4 regions of the Streptomyces sp. NPDC048142 genome follow, and region 3 is predicted to be linked to each of the others. Evidence: riboswitches for the same ligand, from Rfam matches in the RefSeq annotation. Region 3 holds a riboswitch; each other region holds the start of a gene.
What was found. Region 3 has a riboswitch for cobalamin ahead of ACGF2Y_RS21335 (ABC transporter substrate-binding protein). Riboswitches for the same ligand answer to the same signal wherever they lie in the genome.

Region 1: another riboswitch for cobalamin. It lies ahead of ACGF2Y_RS18855 (ABC transporter substrate-binding protein); the one in region 3 lies ahead of ACGF2Y_RS21335 (ABC transporter substrate-binding protein).
Region 2: another riboswitch for cobalamin. It lies ahead of ACGF2Y_RS13410 (ABC transporter substrate-binding protein); the one in region 3 lies ahead of ACGF2Y_RS21335 (ABC transporter substrate-binding protein).
Region 4: another riboswitch for cobalamin. It lies ahead of metE (5-methyltetrahydropteroyltriglutamate--homocysteine S-methyltransferase); the one in region 3 lies ahead of ACGF2Y_RS21335 (ABC transporter substrate-binding protein).

Annotation. Positions count from the first base shown of each region.
Region 1 is NZ_JBIDBC010000013.1:126,159-130,331, forward strand. It holds gene ACGF2Y_RS18840 (acyl-CoA dehydrogenase) at 1-474, shown strand, start outside; gene ACGF2Y_RS18845 (acyl carrier protein) at 579-854, shown strand; gene ACGF2Y_RS18850 (beta-ketoacyl-[acyl-carrier-protein] synthase family protein) at 851-2,074, shown strand; cobalamin riboswitch at 2,241-2,428, shown strand; gene ACGF2Y_RS18855 (ABC transporter substrate-binding protein) at 2,489-3,535, shown strand; gene ACGF2Y_RS18860 (FecCD family ABC transporter permease) at 3,601-4,173, shown strand, end outside.
Region 2 is NZ_JBIDBC010000008.1:136,407-140,579, reverse strand. It holds gene ACGF2Y_RS13420 (amino acid permease) at 315-1,769, shown strand; gene ACGF2Y_RS13415 (Mov34/MPN/PAD-1 family protein) at 1,904-2,326, shown strand; cobalamin riboswitch at 2,397-2,516, shown strand; gene ACGF2Y_RS13410 (ABC transporter substrate-binding protein) at 2,575-3,570, shown strand; gene ACGF2Y_RS13405 (FecCD family ABC transporter permease) at 3,567-4,173, shown strand, end outside.
Region 3 is NZ_JBIDBC010000016.1:139,558-143,730, forward strand. It holds gene ACGF2Y_RS21325 (ABC transporter ATP-binding protein) at 1-65, opposite strand, end outside; gene ACGF2Y_RS21330 (FecCD family ABC transporter permease) at 62-1,234, opposite strand; gene ACGF2Y_RS21335 (ABC transporter substrate-binding protein) at 1,231-2,478, opposite strand; cobalamin riboswitch at 2,881-3,068, opposite strand; gene ACGF2Y_RS21340 (NAD(P)/FAD-dependent oxidoreductase) at 3,531-4,173, shown strand, end outside.
Region 4 is NZ_JBIDBC010000049.1:28,586-32,758, reverse strand. It holds gene metE (5-methyltetrahydropteroyltriglutamate--homocysteine S-methyltransferase) at 1-1,852, opposite strand, end outside; cobalamin riboswitch at 2,019-2,234, opposite strand; gene ACGF2Y_RS34680 (hypothetical protein) at 2,559-2,756, shown strand; gene cobF (precorrin-6A synthase (deacetylating)) at 2,820-3,680, opposite strand; cobalamin riboswitch at 3,773-3,952, shown strand.

The sequences.
Region 1 (4,173 bases), on a different contig from region 3:
GCGCGCGAACGGCTGACCGAGCTGCGCAGGCTCTTCGCGCTCCAGTGGATCGCCCGCAACAGCGGCGACCTGCTCGCCTCCGGACGGCTGACCGCCGATCAGGTCACCTTTCTGCCCGCCACGCTGGAGGAGGCGATCACCACCGTGGCCGCCCACACCCCCGCCCTGGTCGAGTCCTTCGCGCTTCCCGAGCGCCTGATGTCGGACTGGCCGATCGCCGGACCCGGCTACGCGGAGGTCTACGACGACCCCGAGGGAGCCTGGCACCGGGGCCGCAGGGCGGGAATCCGGGGCCGCGCGGCGGAGTTCCGGCGGCCCGTCTGCGGCAGCAGGAGGCGCCCGCTGCGCGAGAAGGTGGCGGCGCTCAGCACCCGCGGGGTCCTGCTGGCGTACTGGGGAACCACCTCGATCCTCTCCCGATGGTTCGAGAAGCCGCAGGTGAGCGTAGACGAATCGGTTCGCCCCAGGGCGTAACCGGAAGATCGTCATCCAGTTACTTCGGGCGGTGGGTCGCTGCGTTCGGCCACCCGCCGCGCAGGAAGAGCCGAGCCGATGAGATGCCGATGAGAGGAATCACCATGAAGACCATCCACCCCAAGATCACCGAGGTGCTGACCGGGACGTTCAAGGTGCCCGGCGCCGAGATCCTGCCGGAGTCCACCATGGACAGCCTGGAGATGGACTCCCTCGCGGTCGCCGAGTTCGCCGTCATCATCAAGGAGACCCTCGGCGTCGACGCCGACTCGGAGAAGCTCTACAAGGACGCCACGCTGGCCGACATCTCCGTGTACATCGACGCGGCCGTCGGCAGCGCGGCGGCCGAGGCCACGGTGCCGGTGAGCAACACCCGATGAAGCGACCCGCCATCGCCGTCACCGGGCTGGGCATGATCACCCCGGTCGGCCACACCACCGCCACCACCTGGGACGGCGTGTGCGCCGGGGAGTCGCCCGCCCGCACCGTCCCCGAACTGCGGGGCTGCGCCGTCGACTTCGCCTGCACGGTCTCCGGCATCGACCTCGACGAAGCGGTCGGCGGCCGGACCGCGTTCCGGATGGGCCGGTACGTCAAGTTCGCCGTGCTGGCCGCCCGGGAGGCGGTCGCCGACGCCGGGCTCGATCCGGAGCACTGGGACGGCGCCCGGGTCGCCGTCGTGGTCGGCACCAGCAGCGGAGGATCCGCCGGACTCACCGAACAGGCCGTCGCCCTGGAGCGGCGCGGCCCGGAGGCCACCTCGCCCTCGGGCATCCTGCTGACCATCCCGAACATGCCCGCGGCCGAGATCGCCATCCGGATGAAGGCCACCGGACCCAGCCTGGCCCCGTGCACGGCCTGTTCGTCCGGGGTGACCGCGCTGTCGGTGGCCCGGGACATGCTGACGCTGGGCCACTGCGACATCGCCATCGCCGGGGCCACCGAGTCGATCGTGTTCCCGGTCGCCATGACCGGCTTCGCCCGCTCCGGAGCGGCAGCACTGCGGGACGGCGACCCCGCCCGCCTCTGCCGCCCCTTCGCCGCCGACCGGGCCGGGATCGTCATGGGCGAGGGTGCGGCCGTCATGGTCCTGGAGCGGGCCGAGGACGCCCGTGCCAGAGGAGCCTCCCCCCGGGCGCTGATCGCGGGCACCGGCGCCACCACCGACGCCCACCACCCCACCAGCCCCCACCCCTCCGGGGACGTCGCACGGGCGGCCGTCGACGCCGCGCTGCGCGACGCGGGCTGGCAGGCCGAGGACGTCGACCACGTCAACGCGCACGGGACGTCTACCCCGCTCAACGACGCCACCGAGGCCGCCCTCATCGGCCGGGCCTATCCGCACCGGCCGCCCGTCACCGCCCCCAAGGGCGTACTGGGCCACTGCATGGGGGCAGCCGGCGCCATCGAGGTGGGCCTGACGATCCTCACGCTCCAGCACGGGGTCGTCCCCCCGATCGCGAACCTGGACGCCCCCGCGCCCGGGTTCGACATCGACTGCGTCACCAAGCTGCCGCGCGAGGTGCCCGTACGGCGGGCCGTCAGCCACTCCTTCGGCTTCGGCGGCCAGAACGCGGTGATCGCCCTCCAGGCTCCGTAGCCCTCGGGCCGCGCAGCTCTCGGGCCGCGTAAACCTTCGGGCTCCGCAACGTACGGGCTCCGTGGCCCCGGCGGATCCTCCGGGCCGGTGCGGGCGGGCCGATCCCGCGCCGCACCGGCCCGCGAACAGCGGCCGCCGCACCGGCCCCGATCCGCGCGAAGACGCGTGATAGCTTGCCGGGGCCAGTCGAACCCCAGCGACGGGGTCAGGGAATCCGGTGCGAACCCGGAACTGACGCGCAGCGGTGAGGGCGACGGGCGGGGCCACGGCCACTGGAGCACCCAGGTGTTCCGGGAAGGCGTCCCGTCCGGACGAACCCGAGTCCGAAGACCTGCTGGCGCCCGCGCCCCGCACCGGGGCACGGGAACCGTACGACGGGCTCCGCGGCTGGGCCCAGAGACACAGAGGTCCTTCGTGCTGTCCACGGCCGCCCCCGCCCCGATACGTACCGCCGCCCTGCTCGCGGCGGGACTCCTCCTGCTGACCGCCTGCGGCGGCGACGGGAGCACCACGGCCGCCGAGGGCGGCCAAGCCGACGGGTTTCCGCTCACGCTCAAGAACTGCGGACGCACCGTCACCGTGAAGGCCCCGCCCGAACGGGCCGTCTCCGTCGACCAGGGCTCGACCGAGATCCTCCTCTCGCTGGGCCTCGCCGACCGGCTGGCCGCCACCGCCACCTGGAGCGACCCGGTCATGAAGGGCCTGGAGAAGGCCAACGCCGGAGTCGAGCGGATATCGGACAACCGGCCCTCCTCGGAGAAGGTCCTCGACAAGGAGCCCGACTTCGTCTCCGCCTCCTTCGCCTCGACCCTCGCCAAGGGCGGCGTCGCCCCCCGCGAACAGTTCGAGAAGCTCGGCGTCCCCACCTACATCTCGCCCGCCGACTGCACCGGCAAGGACAACAGCGGCGGCGGCGACGGAGCCCGTACCGCGCCGCTGACGATGGACAGCGTCTACACGGAAGTCCGTGAACTGGCCGAGGTGTTCGGGGTCCCCGAGCGCGGTGACGCCCTGGTGAAGAAGCTCCGGGCGCGGGTGGACAAGGCCACCGACGGCATCGACGCGTCGGACGCCTCTCTCCTCTACTGGTTCTCCGACTCCAAGGCCCCCTACCTCGCGGGCTGTTGCGGCGCCCCCGGCGTCATCACCAAGGAACTCGGCGCGAAGAACGTCTTCGACGACACCCACGACGAATGGCCCCAGGTCAGCTGGGAGACCGTCGCCGACCGCAACCCCGACGTCCTGGTCATCGGCGACCTGAGCCGCACGATACAGACCGCCGAGAGCGCCGAGAAGAAGATCGAGTTCCTGGAGTCCAACCCGGTCACGAAGAAGATGGACGCCGTCAAGAACCGCCGCTACGTGCTGCTCAGCGGCCAGGCCATGAACCCCACCATCCGGACCGTCGAGGGCCTGGAGCGCGTCGCGGCCGGACTCCGCGAGTTCGGGCTCGCGGGGTGAACGGCGGGAACCGGCCGGTGCGGGAGACGGAGGGCCGGTCGGTGCCTGACGCCGAGGACCGGCCGGTGCTTCCGCTCGCCGTGCCGCCGGGCCCGGTGTGGAGCGGCGGCCCGCTCGCCGTGCTGCTCTGGGCCGGCGGCGTCCTGCTCCTGCTGCTCTCCGTCGCGGTCGCCGTGACCATCGGGCCCGCCCGGATCTCCGTGCCCGACGTCTGGTCCGCCGTCGCCGCGCACCTCGGGTTCGGCGCTTCGGACCTCAGCCCGATCCGGGACGGCATCATCTGGAACCTCCGCATGCCCCGCACCCTCCTCGCCGCCGTGTGCGGCGCGGGCCTCGCGGTGTGCGGCACGGTGATGCAGTCCCTGCTGCGCAACCCCCTCGCCGACCCCTTCGTCCTCGGCGTCTCCTCCGGAGCCTCGACCGGGGCGGTCGTGGTGGTCGTCCTCGGGGTCGGCGGGGGAGCGGTGTCGCTGTCGGCCGGGGCGTTCGCCGGGGCGCTCCTCTCGTTCGCCCTGGTGCTGCTGCTCAGCCACACCCTCGGCGGCAGCACCGACCGGGTCGTCCTCTCCGGCGTCGCCGCGATGCAGCTCTTCTCCGCCCTCACCTCCTTCGTCGTGATGACCTCCGCGGACGCCGAG
Region 2 (4,173 bases), on a different contig from region 3:
CGTGCCGGGGCGGGGGACGACCGTTCGCTCAACGGACGCTCAGATCCGCATAACGATCCCCCCAAGTGATTCAGCCCTTTTCTGCCGAATCAAACCTCTTGCCCGCTTTCGCTGTGGTATGCGCCACAGAATGTCCCACGGTGTCCCCTGGCGGTCGTGATAAATCTTCACGACCGCCCGGGGACGTCACCCCTGTCCCCGGGGGCGCCACAGACCGGCCGAACGCCGGTGGCACTCCATCCATATCCGGGGGGATCAGGACCTGATCCGCAGCCTTGTACGGCGCGGATCGGCGTGGAGAAAGGCGCACCACCATGACATCGGCGCAGGTCGACGAAGGACAGGTCGACAAGGGCCGGCCCGGCGGCGACGCCGGGGCCGACGGGGCTGCCGGGGCCGACGGCGGGGGATACCAGCGCGGTCTGGGAGCCCGTCAGATTCAGATGATCGCCATCGGCGGAGCCATCGGCACCGGGCTCTTCCTCGGCGCGGGCAAAGCCATCGACCGGGCCGGACCCAGCATCGTCCTGGCCTACGTCATCGCGGGCCTGGTCATCTTCTTCATCATGCGGGCACTGGGCGAACTCCTGATGTACCGCCCGGTCTCCGGCTCCTTCTCGGAGTACGCCCGGGAATTCCTCGGACCGTTCTTCGGATTCGTCACCGGCTGGACCTACTGGCTCTTCTGGGTCGTCACCGGCATCACCGAAGTCACCGCCGCCGCCACCTATATGACGTACTGGTGGAACATTCCGCAGTGGCTGTCCGCCCTGGTGTTCACCCTCATCCTGTACGGCGCCAACCTGATCTCCGTGAAGCTCTTCGGCGAGCTGGAGTTCTGGTTCTCCATGGTCAAGGTCACCGCGATCATCGGCATGATCCTGATCTGCGCGGGCGTCCTCACCGTCGGGTTCTCCGACGCCGGCGACACCGCGAGCGTCTCCAACCTCTGGAACGACGGCGGCTTCTTCCCCAACGGCATCACCGGCACGCTCATGACGCTCCAGATCGTCATGTTCGCCTTCCTCGCCGTGGAACTCGTCGGCGTCACCGCCGGAGAGTCCAAGGACCCCGAGACCGTGCTGCCCAAGGCCATCAACACCGTGCCGTGGCGCATCGCCGTGTTCTACGTCGGCGCGCTGATCATGATCCTCTCCGTCGTGCCGTGGTCCACCTTCAAGCCCGGCGTCTCCCCGTTCGTGAAGGCCTTCGAGGAGATGGGTTTCGGCGTCGGCGCCGCCGTCGTCAACTTCGTCGTCCTCACCGCGGCGCTCTCCTCCTGCAACTCCGGCATGTACTCCACCGGCCGTATGCTCCGGGACCTCGCCCTCAACGGCCAGGGCCCCCGCGCCTTCACCAAGCTGACGAAGAACGGCCTGCCGCTCCTCGGCACCACCTTCTCCGCCGCCCTGATGCTCGTCGGCGTGTGGATCAACTACCAGTGGCCGGGCGAGGCGTTCACCTACGTCGTCTCCTTCGCGACCATCTCCGGCATGTGGGCCTGGATCATGATCCTGCTCAGCCAGATCCGCTACCGCCGCCTCGCCGACGCGGGCCTGCTCCCGCAGTCCTCGTTCAAGGCCCCCGGAGCCCCGTACACCAGCTGGTTCGCGCTCCTGTTCATCGGCATGGTCATCGTGATGATGGCGATCGACGAGGACGCCAGGATCTCGCTCTACTGCGCACCCCTGTGGGCGCTCCTCCTCTTCGTCTCCTACCGGGTGATCCAGGCGCGCACCCCGCGGAAGACCACCTCCGGCACCCACTGACCCCGAGGGCGGGCCCCACGACCGCCCTCCTCCCCGGACCGCCCCCGGCCGCCCCAACGGCCGACGGCGTCCAGCATGCGGGCCCCCGCGTACCACCCACCGGTACGCGGGGGCCCCTTGCATATCCTGGCGCCATGCTGACCATCACCCAGACGCTCTACGACCAGATCGTCGCCCACTCCCGCGCCGACCACCCCGACGAGGCGTGCGGAGTGGTCGCGGGCCCGGCCGGGACGGACCGCCCCGAGCGCTTCATCCCCATGCTCAACGCCGCCCGCTCGCCCACGTTCTACGAGTTCGACTCCGCCGACCTCCTCAAGCTCTACCGCGAGATGGACGACCGCGACGAGGAGCCCGTGGTCGTCTACCACTCGCACACGGCGACCGAGGCCTACCCCTCCCGCACCGACCTCACGTACGCCAACGAACCCGGCGCCCACTACGTCCTCGTCTCCACCGCCGACACCGACGGCGCGGGCCCTTTCCAGTTCCGCTCGTACCGCATCGTGGACGGCGAGATCACCGAGGAAGACGTGCGGGTCGTCGAGGCGTACTGAACCCCGGGCGGACCGCCGGGCCGCCGCACGGGTCTGGCACACTGCCCCCAGACCCGATCAAGGCAGCAGGAACCAGGAAGCCGGTGCGAATCCGGCACGGTCCCGCCACTGTGACCGGGCCCCCTCCCACGCGGACGACTCCTCAAACGGACGACATCGCACCGGAGGGCGGCCCGGAAGCCAGGAACTGGCCCGCCGCCTTTCCGCATCGACCAGGGGACGCGGAAATCCCCCGGAGAGGCCTCGCCATGTCCCGGCGCACCCCCGCGCTCATAGCCGCCGCCGTGCTGCTCCCGCTCGCCCTCACCGCCTGCTCCTCCCCGGACGGCGACGCCGCCACCGGGGACAAGGCCGCGGCGAAGAGCGACGGATTCCCGTACACCGTCAAGAACTGCGGTGTCACCACGACGTATCAGGCCCCGCCGAAGCGCGTGGTCACCATGAACCAGCACGTCACCGAGATCATGCTGGAACTGGGCCTGGCGAAGTCCCTCGTCGGCACCGCCTACCTCGACGACCAGGTCCTGCCGAAGTACGCGAAGGACTACGCCTCCGTCCCGGTCATCGCCAAGGAGTACCCCTCCTACGAGCAGGTCCTCGCCACCAACCCCGACTTCGTCTACGGCGGCTACAGCAGCGCCTTCACCGCCGGCGACGGCCGCAGCCGCGAAGCGTTCAAGAAGTCCGGCATCGAGACCCGGCTCAACGCCGAGAGCTGCACCGAGGGCGACCAGCCCATGGACACCCTCTACGAGGAGGTCCGCGAGGTCGGCCGCACCTTCGGCGTCGCCGACCGCGCCGAGGCCTGGATCAAGCAGGCCAAGGCCGACAACGCCGCCACCGCGAAGAAGCTCGCCGGCCTGAAGCCCGTCTCCGTCTTCGTCTACGACAGCGGCGACAAGACCGCCTTCACCGCGGGCGGCGAGGGCATCGGCAACGAACTGATCGAGCGGGCCGGTGGCACCAACGTCTTCGCCGACCTCGACAAGCCCTTCGGTGACGCCTCCTGGGAGAACGTCGTCGCCCGGGGGCCCGAAGCCATCGTGATCTACGACTACGGCGCCACCACCGTCGAACAGAAGAAGAAGCGCCTCCTGACCGACCCGGCCCTCGCCGACGTCCCCGCCATCAAGAACAAGCGCTTCGCGGTCATGCCGCTCTCCGACGCGGTCCTCGGCGTCCGCGTCCCCGCCGCCGTCGAGAAGCTCGCGGCCCAGCTCCACCCGGCGGCCACCACCCCGTGAGCTGCCGTACCCCCGCACCGCGGCGGCTGCTCCGCTACACCCTGGTGCTCGGCGTCCTCGCCGCGCTCCTCGCCGCCGCCGTGATCGCCGCCCTCGCCCTCGGCTCCGTCCGCATCCCGCCCGGCCAGGTCCTCGACATCCTGACCGGGCGGGCGGAGGCGAGCCCCTTCCGCACGATCGTCCTGGACGTCCGGCTGCCCCGCGTGCTGCTCGGCATCGTCGTCGGCGCCGGACTCGCCGTCATCGGCACCGTCCTCCAGGCCCTCGTACGCAACCAGCTCGCCGACCCGTTCCTCCTCGGCGTCTCCTCCGGGGCCTCCACCGGCGCGGTCCTCGTGATCGTCCTCGGCATCGGCGCCACCCTCGCCACCACCGTCACCATCCCCGCCGCCGCCTTCGCCGGCGCGCTGCTCTCGCTGCTGCTCGTCTACACCCTGGCGCGCGGCGGAGGCGGCCTCACCACCAACCGGCTCGTCCTCGCCGGGGTCGCCGTCTCCTACATCCTCTCCGCCCTGACCAGCCTGATCCTGGTCACCTCCGCCCGCGCCGACCACCTCCAGGAAGTCCTCTACTGGACCCTCGGCGGCCTCGGCGCGGCCCGCT
Region 3 (4,173 bases):
CTGTCCTTGTCCCTGTCCGTGTCCGTGACGGGTTCGGTGAGGGTGTCGGTGTCGGTGTCGGTCACGAGGCCACTCCTTGTACGCCGCGACGGCTGCGGATCAGGAACGTGATGACCACGGGGGCGCCGAACAGCGAGGTGATGGCGTTCAGCGGCAGTACGGAGTCCGATCCGGGCGGCTGGCTCAGCAACGCGCACGCCAGCGCGAGGAACGCGCCCGCGAGCATGGAGGCCGGGATCAGCGCCCGGTGGTCGGAGGTGCCCAGCGCCACCCGGGTCAGATGCGGCACCGCCAGGCCCAGGAAGGCGATCGGGCCGCAGAACGCGGTCGCCGCGCCCGCCAGCAGCGAGGTGCCGAGCAGCGCCAGATCGCGGCTGCGCCGTACGTTCAGGCCCATGGTGCGGGCGTAGTCCTCGCCGAGCAGCAGGCTGTTGAGGCGTTTGGCGGTGAGCAGCGCGGTCAGCAGCCCCGCGCCGATGACGGGCAGCATCACGTGGAGGTCGGGCCAGGTGGTGGAGCTGAAGCTGCCCAGGCCCCACATGACGAACTGCTGGGCGCGTTCGGGCTGGGCGTAGACGAGCATCACGCTGACCACGGCGGTGGCCGCCGAGCCGATCATGACGCCGATGACGAGCAGGGTGACCGCCGACCGCACCCAGCGCGAGAGGAGGAGTACGAGGGCGAGTACGGCGGCCGCGCCGAGCGAGGCGGCCAGGATGACGCCCACGCGCCCCAGCCCGGCCAGGTCTCCCGTGAAGCTGCCCGCGACCCCGCCGGTGCCGACCACCACGGCGGCGACGCCCATGCTGGCGCCCGAACTCACCCCGAGCGAGAACGGGTCGGCCAGCGCGTTGCGGAACAGCGTCTGCATCTGTACGCCCGCCACCGCGAGGGCGGCCCCGACGGCGACGGCGGTCAGCGCGCGCGGCAGCCTGACCTCCTCGACGATCACGGTCCACCTCGGGTCGCCGGCGGTGCCGCCGAACAGGACGCGCACCACCTCCGTGACCGGCACCGGGTGGGACCCGGTCGCGATGGTGAGCACGAACAGTGCGGCGGTGCCTGCCGCGAGGGTGAGGACGACGGCGAGACGCCGCCTCGGCCGTACCGCCTGCGGGGTGTCCGGGGCGGCGGCGGCCGGTTGGGCGGCAGGGGTGGGGGCGACCGCCTCGGCGTCCGGGGTAGCGGCGTCCGGGGTGGCGGCGGCCGGTGGGGTTGTCTTGTGCGTCGTCACGCCCTGGGCACCTGCTGGTAGAAGGTGAAGGTGTGGTCCTTCGCCCGGTCCGGGTGCATCAGCGCGAAGAGGTCGGCGAGGACCAGGTCGGGGCGCAGCACACCGCGTTCGAAGTAGTCGTTGCCACCGTTGGGGCCGAGCGCCTTGGTGTTCGACCAGACCGCGCCGTCGGAGAGGGCCTCCAGCTGTCCGTACCGGCTGTCGGCCTTCACGGCGTCGGCGGTTGACTTCCACTTCTCCTGCTGGGCGAGCCAGACCGGGGCGTCACCGCCCTTGGCGTACACGGCCTCGAAGTTCAGCTGGAGGTTGCCGGTACCCGGCTTGCCCGCCCAGGGGTAGGTGCCGCCCGCGTCCTTGATCAGCCGGGCGGCGTAGCTGCCTCCGGCGGGCATGTACCAGGTGCCCTGGTACATCGTGCCGGGCAGGACCTCGACGGGCTTGCCCGCCTTGATCACCTGGGCGCCCTTCTCGGCGACCTTGAGGTAGTCGCTCTCGATGGTGCCGAACAGCTTGTCGGCGCGCTTCTCCGCCCCGGTGAGCGCGGCCATCGCCTTGACCCACTCGGCGCGGCCGAGCGGACTGGACTCCAGCCACTCGGCGTTGGCGACCACGGCGATCCCGGCCCGGCGGAGCTTGGGGTACTGCGGGTCGTCGGTGCCCTGGGTCATCAGCACGTCCGGCTTGGCGCCGATGACGCTCTCGGCGTTGAGGGTGCGGTCCTTGGCGTACTCGGTGACCTTTCCGGCCTTCACCCGCTCGATCACCTGGGCGGAGGAGATGTTCGCGACGCTCGCCACCCCGGTCAGCACGTCCAGGGTGCCCGTCTCGGTGAGCAGCGGCAGGTGGGTGGTGGAGGCGGAGTACAGACTCTTCACGGGGACGGTCACCTGCGGCGCGCTCGCCAGGTCGCCGGTCAGTTTCGGCTTCGGCGCACCGCATTTGACCAGGACGTACGACTCGGGCTTGCCCTTGGGGTACGGCTCCTTGACGGTGAGGACCTGGTAGCTCTTCTCGTAGCGGAGGGTGAAGTTCTCGGCGTGCCGCACCGTCGACTTGTCCGGGAAGTAGTCCTTGGCCGGGTCGAAGTCCTTGACGCAGTCCTTCCCGGCCGCCTGGGCATCGGCCTTGTCGTCGGCGGGCCGGTCGGAGTCACCACCACACGCGGTGAGCGCGAGGGCTGCGGTGAGGAAGGCCGCCGCGGCGGCCTGCCGGCGGCGGCCGGGCGTGAGGGATCGCAGGGACAAGGTGACTCCTGGTGGCGTGGCATACGTGGACAGCGCGCACCGGCGTTCCGGGGCGCGTGATGCGGCGTACGGGAGGGAAACCCGCTGAGAGGGAGGAGGCCGACGGGATGTGAGTGCCCGTCAGGATCTGAGATGGCCGACGGGATCTGAGGGATCTGAGGGATCTGAGGGATCTGACGGGATCGGAGGTGATCGTCAGGGCCCGAGGGGACCGTCAGGATCTCGGAACGCCGTCAGGATCCGAGGAGGCCGTCAGGATCTCGGGACGCCGTCAGGGCCCGGAGGGACGGGCCTGGGCGTCACGCCGGGCAGGCCGGCCCGATGGGCCACGGGCAGCGCGAAGTCGCCGCCATACACACGCAGGCACATAGGTGCCACCGCCTCTCCTGGGGAAATCCGCCCCGTACATCGAGGTGCGACGGCGTGAGTCTCCTGACTCGGGATCACAGCTTCTCCGGCCTTCCCGCCCCCGGATGGGGCGGTGGCCATGGGCGGAGTCGCTCCCCCTACACAGTGGCGGTACCGTGCCGGAATCTCACCGGCTTCCTCGTTCCGCCGTCGCTTGACGGACCGAAGCATCGCAGAACCGGCCCCGGCCACGCCAGACTCACACCTGTGCGACGAGCCACAGCAACCTGGCCCGTACCTGTGTGACGAGCCCCAGCAGGCGGTCGCCGGATGGCCTTGGGGCACCTGAGCTGCGGATGACCTGCGCGTGGCCCGCGGACAAATCCCTTCGACGAGCCTGTCGCGAGGTTCCGCCCGTACCCGTGGTGACCGCTGTCCACCCGTCCGCCGCAGGGTGCGCAGCAGTCCGGGTCCGGCCCGTAGTCCGGGGCCGGTCGGTTCGGCATCGGATCACCTCGTCAGCTGAGCCTGCTACCTGCTACCTGCCATCTGCCATCTGCTGTCTGCGCTGCCCGGGGTGTGGTGAGCATCGGCGGCCGATGTTCCGCCGCCCTGTGGCCCACGTCACGCGTCATTCCTGTCAGGGATCGGGGCGCTGTTCCGCTCAAACTCACGAGAGCCAAGCGAACCGACAGGAGCAAGACATGAAGCACCGCATCGTCGTCCTCGGCGCCGGTTACGCCGGGGCCTACGCGGCCGGCACCCTCGTTCGTCGGCTGTCCCCGGAGGACACCGAGGTCACCGTGGTCAACGCCGAGCCGGACTTCGTCCAGCGGCTGCGGCTGCACCAGCTCGCGGCAGGCCAGGAGATCGAGGCCCCCCAGCTCGCCGACGTCTTCGCGGGCACGGGGATACGGCTGCGCCTGGCCCGTGTCACGGCCATCGACCCCGAGCGCCGAGTCGTCGCTGTGGCCGATGCCGATGCCGATGCCGACGGCGGCGGTGGCGGTGGCGGTGGCGAGATCGGCTACGACACGCTTGTCCACGCGCTGGGCAGCCACGGTGACGACCGCGGTGTCCCCGGCGTGGCCGAGCACGCCTTCGACGTCGCCGCCCGGCCTTCCGCACTGCGCCTGCGCGAGCGTCTGGACAGCATGGAGAAGCGGGGCGAAGGTGTGAATGTGCTGGTTGTCGGCGACGGGTTGACCGGCATCGAGACCGCCACCGAGATCGCCGAATCCCGGCCCGGCCTGTCGGTGGCGCTGGTCGCCCGCGGAGAGCTGGGCGCCCAGCTCTCCTCCGGAGCCTGCGGCCATCTGCGCCAGGTCTGCGACCGGCTGGGTGTCA
Region 4 (4,173 bases), on a different contig from region 3:
GTGCGGGCTCGTCGACCTGGATCACCGAAGTGCCGCTCGCCTCCAGGTCGTTCACCTCGTCACGCAGGGCGAGGGCCACCTGGCGTGCGGTGTCGCCGAGCGGCTGGTCGTCACGGACGAAGGACCAGGCGAGCATGGTGACCGGGCCGGTGAGCATGCCCTTGACGGGCCGCTCGGTCAGCGACTGCGCGTACGTGGTCCAGCGCACCGTCATCGGCTCGGGGCGCGAGATGTCGCCCGCGAGGACCGGCGGGCGGACGTAACGGGTGCCGTAGGACTGCACCCAGCCGTGCTGGGTGGCGAGGTATCCGGTGAGCCGCTCGGCGAAGTACTGCACCATGTCGTTGCGTTCGGGCTCGCCGTGCACCAGGACGTCCAGTCCGGCCTTCTCCTGGAAGGACAGCACCTCGCGGATCTCGTCCTTGATGCGCTCCTCGTACCCGGCTCGGTCGATCCGTCCCGCACGCAGGTCCGCGCGTGCGGTGCGCAGTTCGGTGGTCTGCGGGAACGAGCCGATGGTGGTCGTCGGCAGCAGCGGCAGCCCGAGGTGGGCGCGCTGGGCGGCGGAGCGCTCGGTGTACGGCTGTGAGCGGCGGCCGTCCGCGTCGGTGATGGCCGCCGTACGGGCCCGTACCGCCGGGTCGCGGGTGAGCGCGGCACCGGCGCGGGAGGCCAGGTCTGCGCGGTTGGCGGCGAGTTCGGCCGTGATGGTGTCCGTGCCGCCGCCCAGGCCTCGGGCCAGGACGACGATCTCCTCGGTCTTCTGCTTGGCGAAGGCGAGCCAGCGGGCGATCTGCGGGTCGAGGTCGCGCTCGGCGTCCGCGTCCAGCGGGACGTGCAGCAGGGAGCAGGAGGCGGAGACGTCGACCCGGTCGGCGAGGCCGAGGAGGGTGCCGAGGGTGGCGAGCGACTTCTCGTAGTCGTTGATCCAGATGTTCCGGCCGTTGACGACACCGGCGACCAGGCGCTTGCCGGGCAGCCCGCCGGCCGCCGCGAGATCGTCGAGGTTCCCGGCGCCGGACTCGGTGAAGTCGAGCGCCAGCCCGTCGACGGGGGCCTTGGCCAGGACCGGCAGCGCCTCGCCGAGCCGCCCGAAGTAGGAGGCGACCAGCACCTTCGGCCGGTCGGTGAGTCCGCCGAGCTCGCGGTAGGCGCGGGCGGCGGCGTTCAGCTCGGCCGGGGTCCGGTCCTGGACGAGCGCGGGCTCATCCAGCTGCACCCATTCCGCGCCCGCCGCCCGCAGGTCGGCGAGGACCTCGGCGTACACGGGAAGCAACCGGTCCAGCAGGGTCAGCGGCTCGAAGTCCGCGGCCACCCCCGGGGCCGCCTTGGCGAGCAGGAGGTAGGTGACGGGGCCGACGAGCACCGGGCGCGGGGTGTGACCGAGCGCGAGGGCTTCCCCGAACTCCGCTACCTGCTTGGCGGAGTCGGCGGCGAACACCGTGTCCGGCCCCAGCTCGGGCACCAGGTAGTGGTAGTTGGTGTCGAACCACTTCGTCATCTCCAGCGGCGCGACGTCCTGTGTGCCGCGGGCCATGGCGAAGTAGCCGTCGAGGGCGTCGGCACGGATCGCTTCGCGGTGCCGCTCGGGGACAGCGCCGACCATGACGCTGGTGTCCAGGACATGGTCGTAGTACGAGAAATCACCGGTCGGCACGTCGTGGACTCCGGCCTCGGCGAGCTGCTGCCAGGTCCCCCGGCGCAGGTCGGCGGCGGTCCGCCGGAGGGTGTCCGCGTCGACGCGGCCCTTCCAGTAGCCCTCGATGGCCTTCTTCAGTTCACGGTTACGGCCCTGGCGGGGGTAGCCGTACACGGTGGCCCGTGCTGCCGCGGCTGCGGGCTTCGCTGTCACGTGACTCTCCTTCGCGAGCGTGTCTGTTGTCGCAGACCCCGGGACGGGACGCGGACGCGAAGGGATGACGCGTCGGGCGGACACCCGGGACACGTTGAACCGTGTCCGTCCGCCTGACGGTTACGCCGACCCGCCCACGAGGTCACCGGGATCTCCGCACGCGAACGGTCGCGTGCGGGCAGCGGGCAGGTCTTCGGACTCGCGGGCACGTCTGCCGGGGCACACACCTAATGGCCGTCGCTTCCCAGACCCGGCCGGGCCCAGTGCGTATGACGGCGGTCGTTCCCACTCACCGCTGCGGGGCAGTCCCGGATTTCCACCGGGTTCCCTCTTACGACACCCTGTCTGGCGGACAGGGCGAACCAGCTGCACCGGTCAGCCTAGAAGGGGCGTCCGTCCGGCGCACACCGTTGTTCACCCTTCGGACGGTGATGTGGGACACGGTGCGTCCTCCCCGGCGCCGGGGAGGACGCCCCCGCGGCGGACGGTCGCCGGGGCCCGCGCACGTTCTCCGTCCGTTCGACTGTTCGTCAAGGGCTCGCTGACCGCCAGTCAGGTCGTTCGCGTCAACTGGGCGTGACAGTGACACAGATGTAACCGAATGGCGTAGGGACTGCGGAACCACAGAGCGTCACAAGCCGTTCTTCTTCCCACTACACGGCCGCCGACCCGCGGCGAGGCCGACCGAGGAAACGGAAAACGCCAGATGAAGAAGACAGTCGGGTGGGCCCAGGACGGCGACGACTGGACGATCACCGTGAACGGCACGCTGTACCGCGCCGTCGAGCGGCCGACGGACGGCCGCGTGCACGACTACCTGGTACGGGGCAGCGACCTGACCGCCGAATGCCCCAGCCTGGGACACGGGCTCGGTGTGATCCGGGCGCACGAGTCCCGCGACTGACACCCCACAGGTCCGACGACGAGGTGCGGCGGCCGGAGCCGCCCGCGCCTCGACGCGGACCTTTCAGCCGTTCGTACGATCCGCGCCGCCCGTACGATCCGCGCCGCCCGTACGAGGGGTACCCCCCTGGTCGTCCGAGACATCCGTGTCGTCCGGACCTTGGCGCAGCAGATAGGTGTCCATGATCCAGCCGTGCCGTTCGCGGGCCTCCGCGCGCAGTCGGCTGATCCGGCCCGCCACCTCGTCGAGCGGTCCGGAGACGAGCAGTTCGTCCGGGGTCCCGATGTAGGCGCCCCAGTGGATCCACCACCCCCTGCCCGTCAGCTGGGTGAAGCTCTCGTGGCCGTCGAGCATCACGACGAGGTCGCAGTCCTCGGGGAATCCCTGGGCGAGCCGCCGGCCGGGGGTGATGTGGATGGGGCGGCCGACCCGGTTCAGGGTGACCCGGTGCCGGGCGGCGAGGGCCGAGACGCTGCTGATGCCGGGGATCACCGTGTGGCCGAATTCCACCGTTTCCCGGCCGCGGATGTCGTCCAGGATCGCGAGCGTGCTGTCGTACAGGGACGGGTCTCCCCACACCAGGAAGGCTCCGCACTGCCCGGGGGCGAGCTCCTCGGAGATCAGGCGTTCGCAGACGTCGGCACGGCGGTGGCGCCAGTCGCGCACCGCCGAGGCGTAGCGTCCGCTGTCCTGCTGGGTACGGTCCCGCCACGGGTCCTCGGCGTCGACGACGCGGTAGGGGCCGGTCAGGTGTTCGTCGAGGATGTCCCGTCGCAGCCGGGTCAGCGCGTCCTTCTCCTTGCCCTTGCCCAGTACGAAGAAGACATCGGCCCGGCGCATGGCCTTCACCGCGGCGAGGGTCAGATGGTCGGGGTCGCCGGCTCCCATGCCGATGACGAGGATGTGGCGGGGTGCGTCGCTCATGTCGGCCGATCATGCCAGGAGCGAGGCGGGGTGGACTTACTAGGACGTCCAACTATATGTTCGTGAGCAGAGGGGTGACCGGCAGGGAGCCGGCCGCCCCGAAGGCCCGTGGTGTCAGGGAAGCCGGTGTGATTCCGGCGCGGTCCCGCCACTGTGACCGGGGAGTTCGTCCTCGCAGGACATGCCACTGACGGTGCAGCAGCCGTTGGGAAGGTACGAGGACGCGCGGTGATCCGGGAGTCAGGATACCGGCCGCGGGATGTTCCGTGTTTCCACGAGGATGGAGCAGACACGCATGGCACCGGTCCGCACCCACGGCCCCGCAGGCCCGTCCCGGCGAGCGGTTTGCCCCGCCCCCTGACGGCCCCCGCCCTTCGCGTCCCCGACGGCAGGCCCCTCCGCACCCGCGCGCACCGAACCGACGGTGCGCCGTGCGCCGGTGCCGCCGCGCGCCATCCCCGGACCTCACCTGACGATCCCACCTGACGACCTC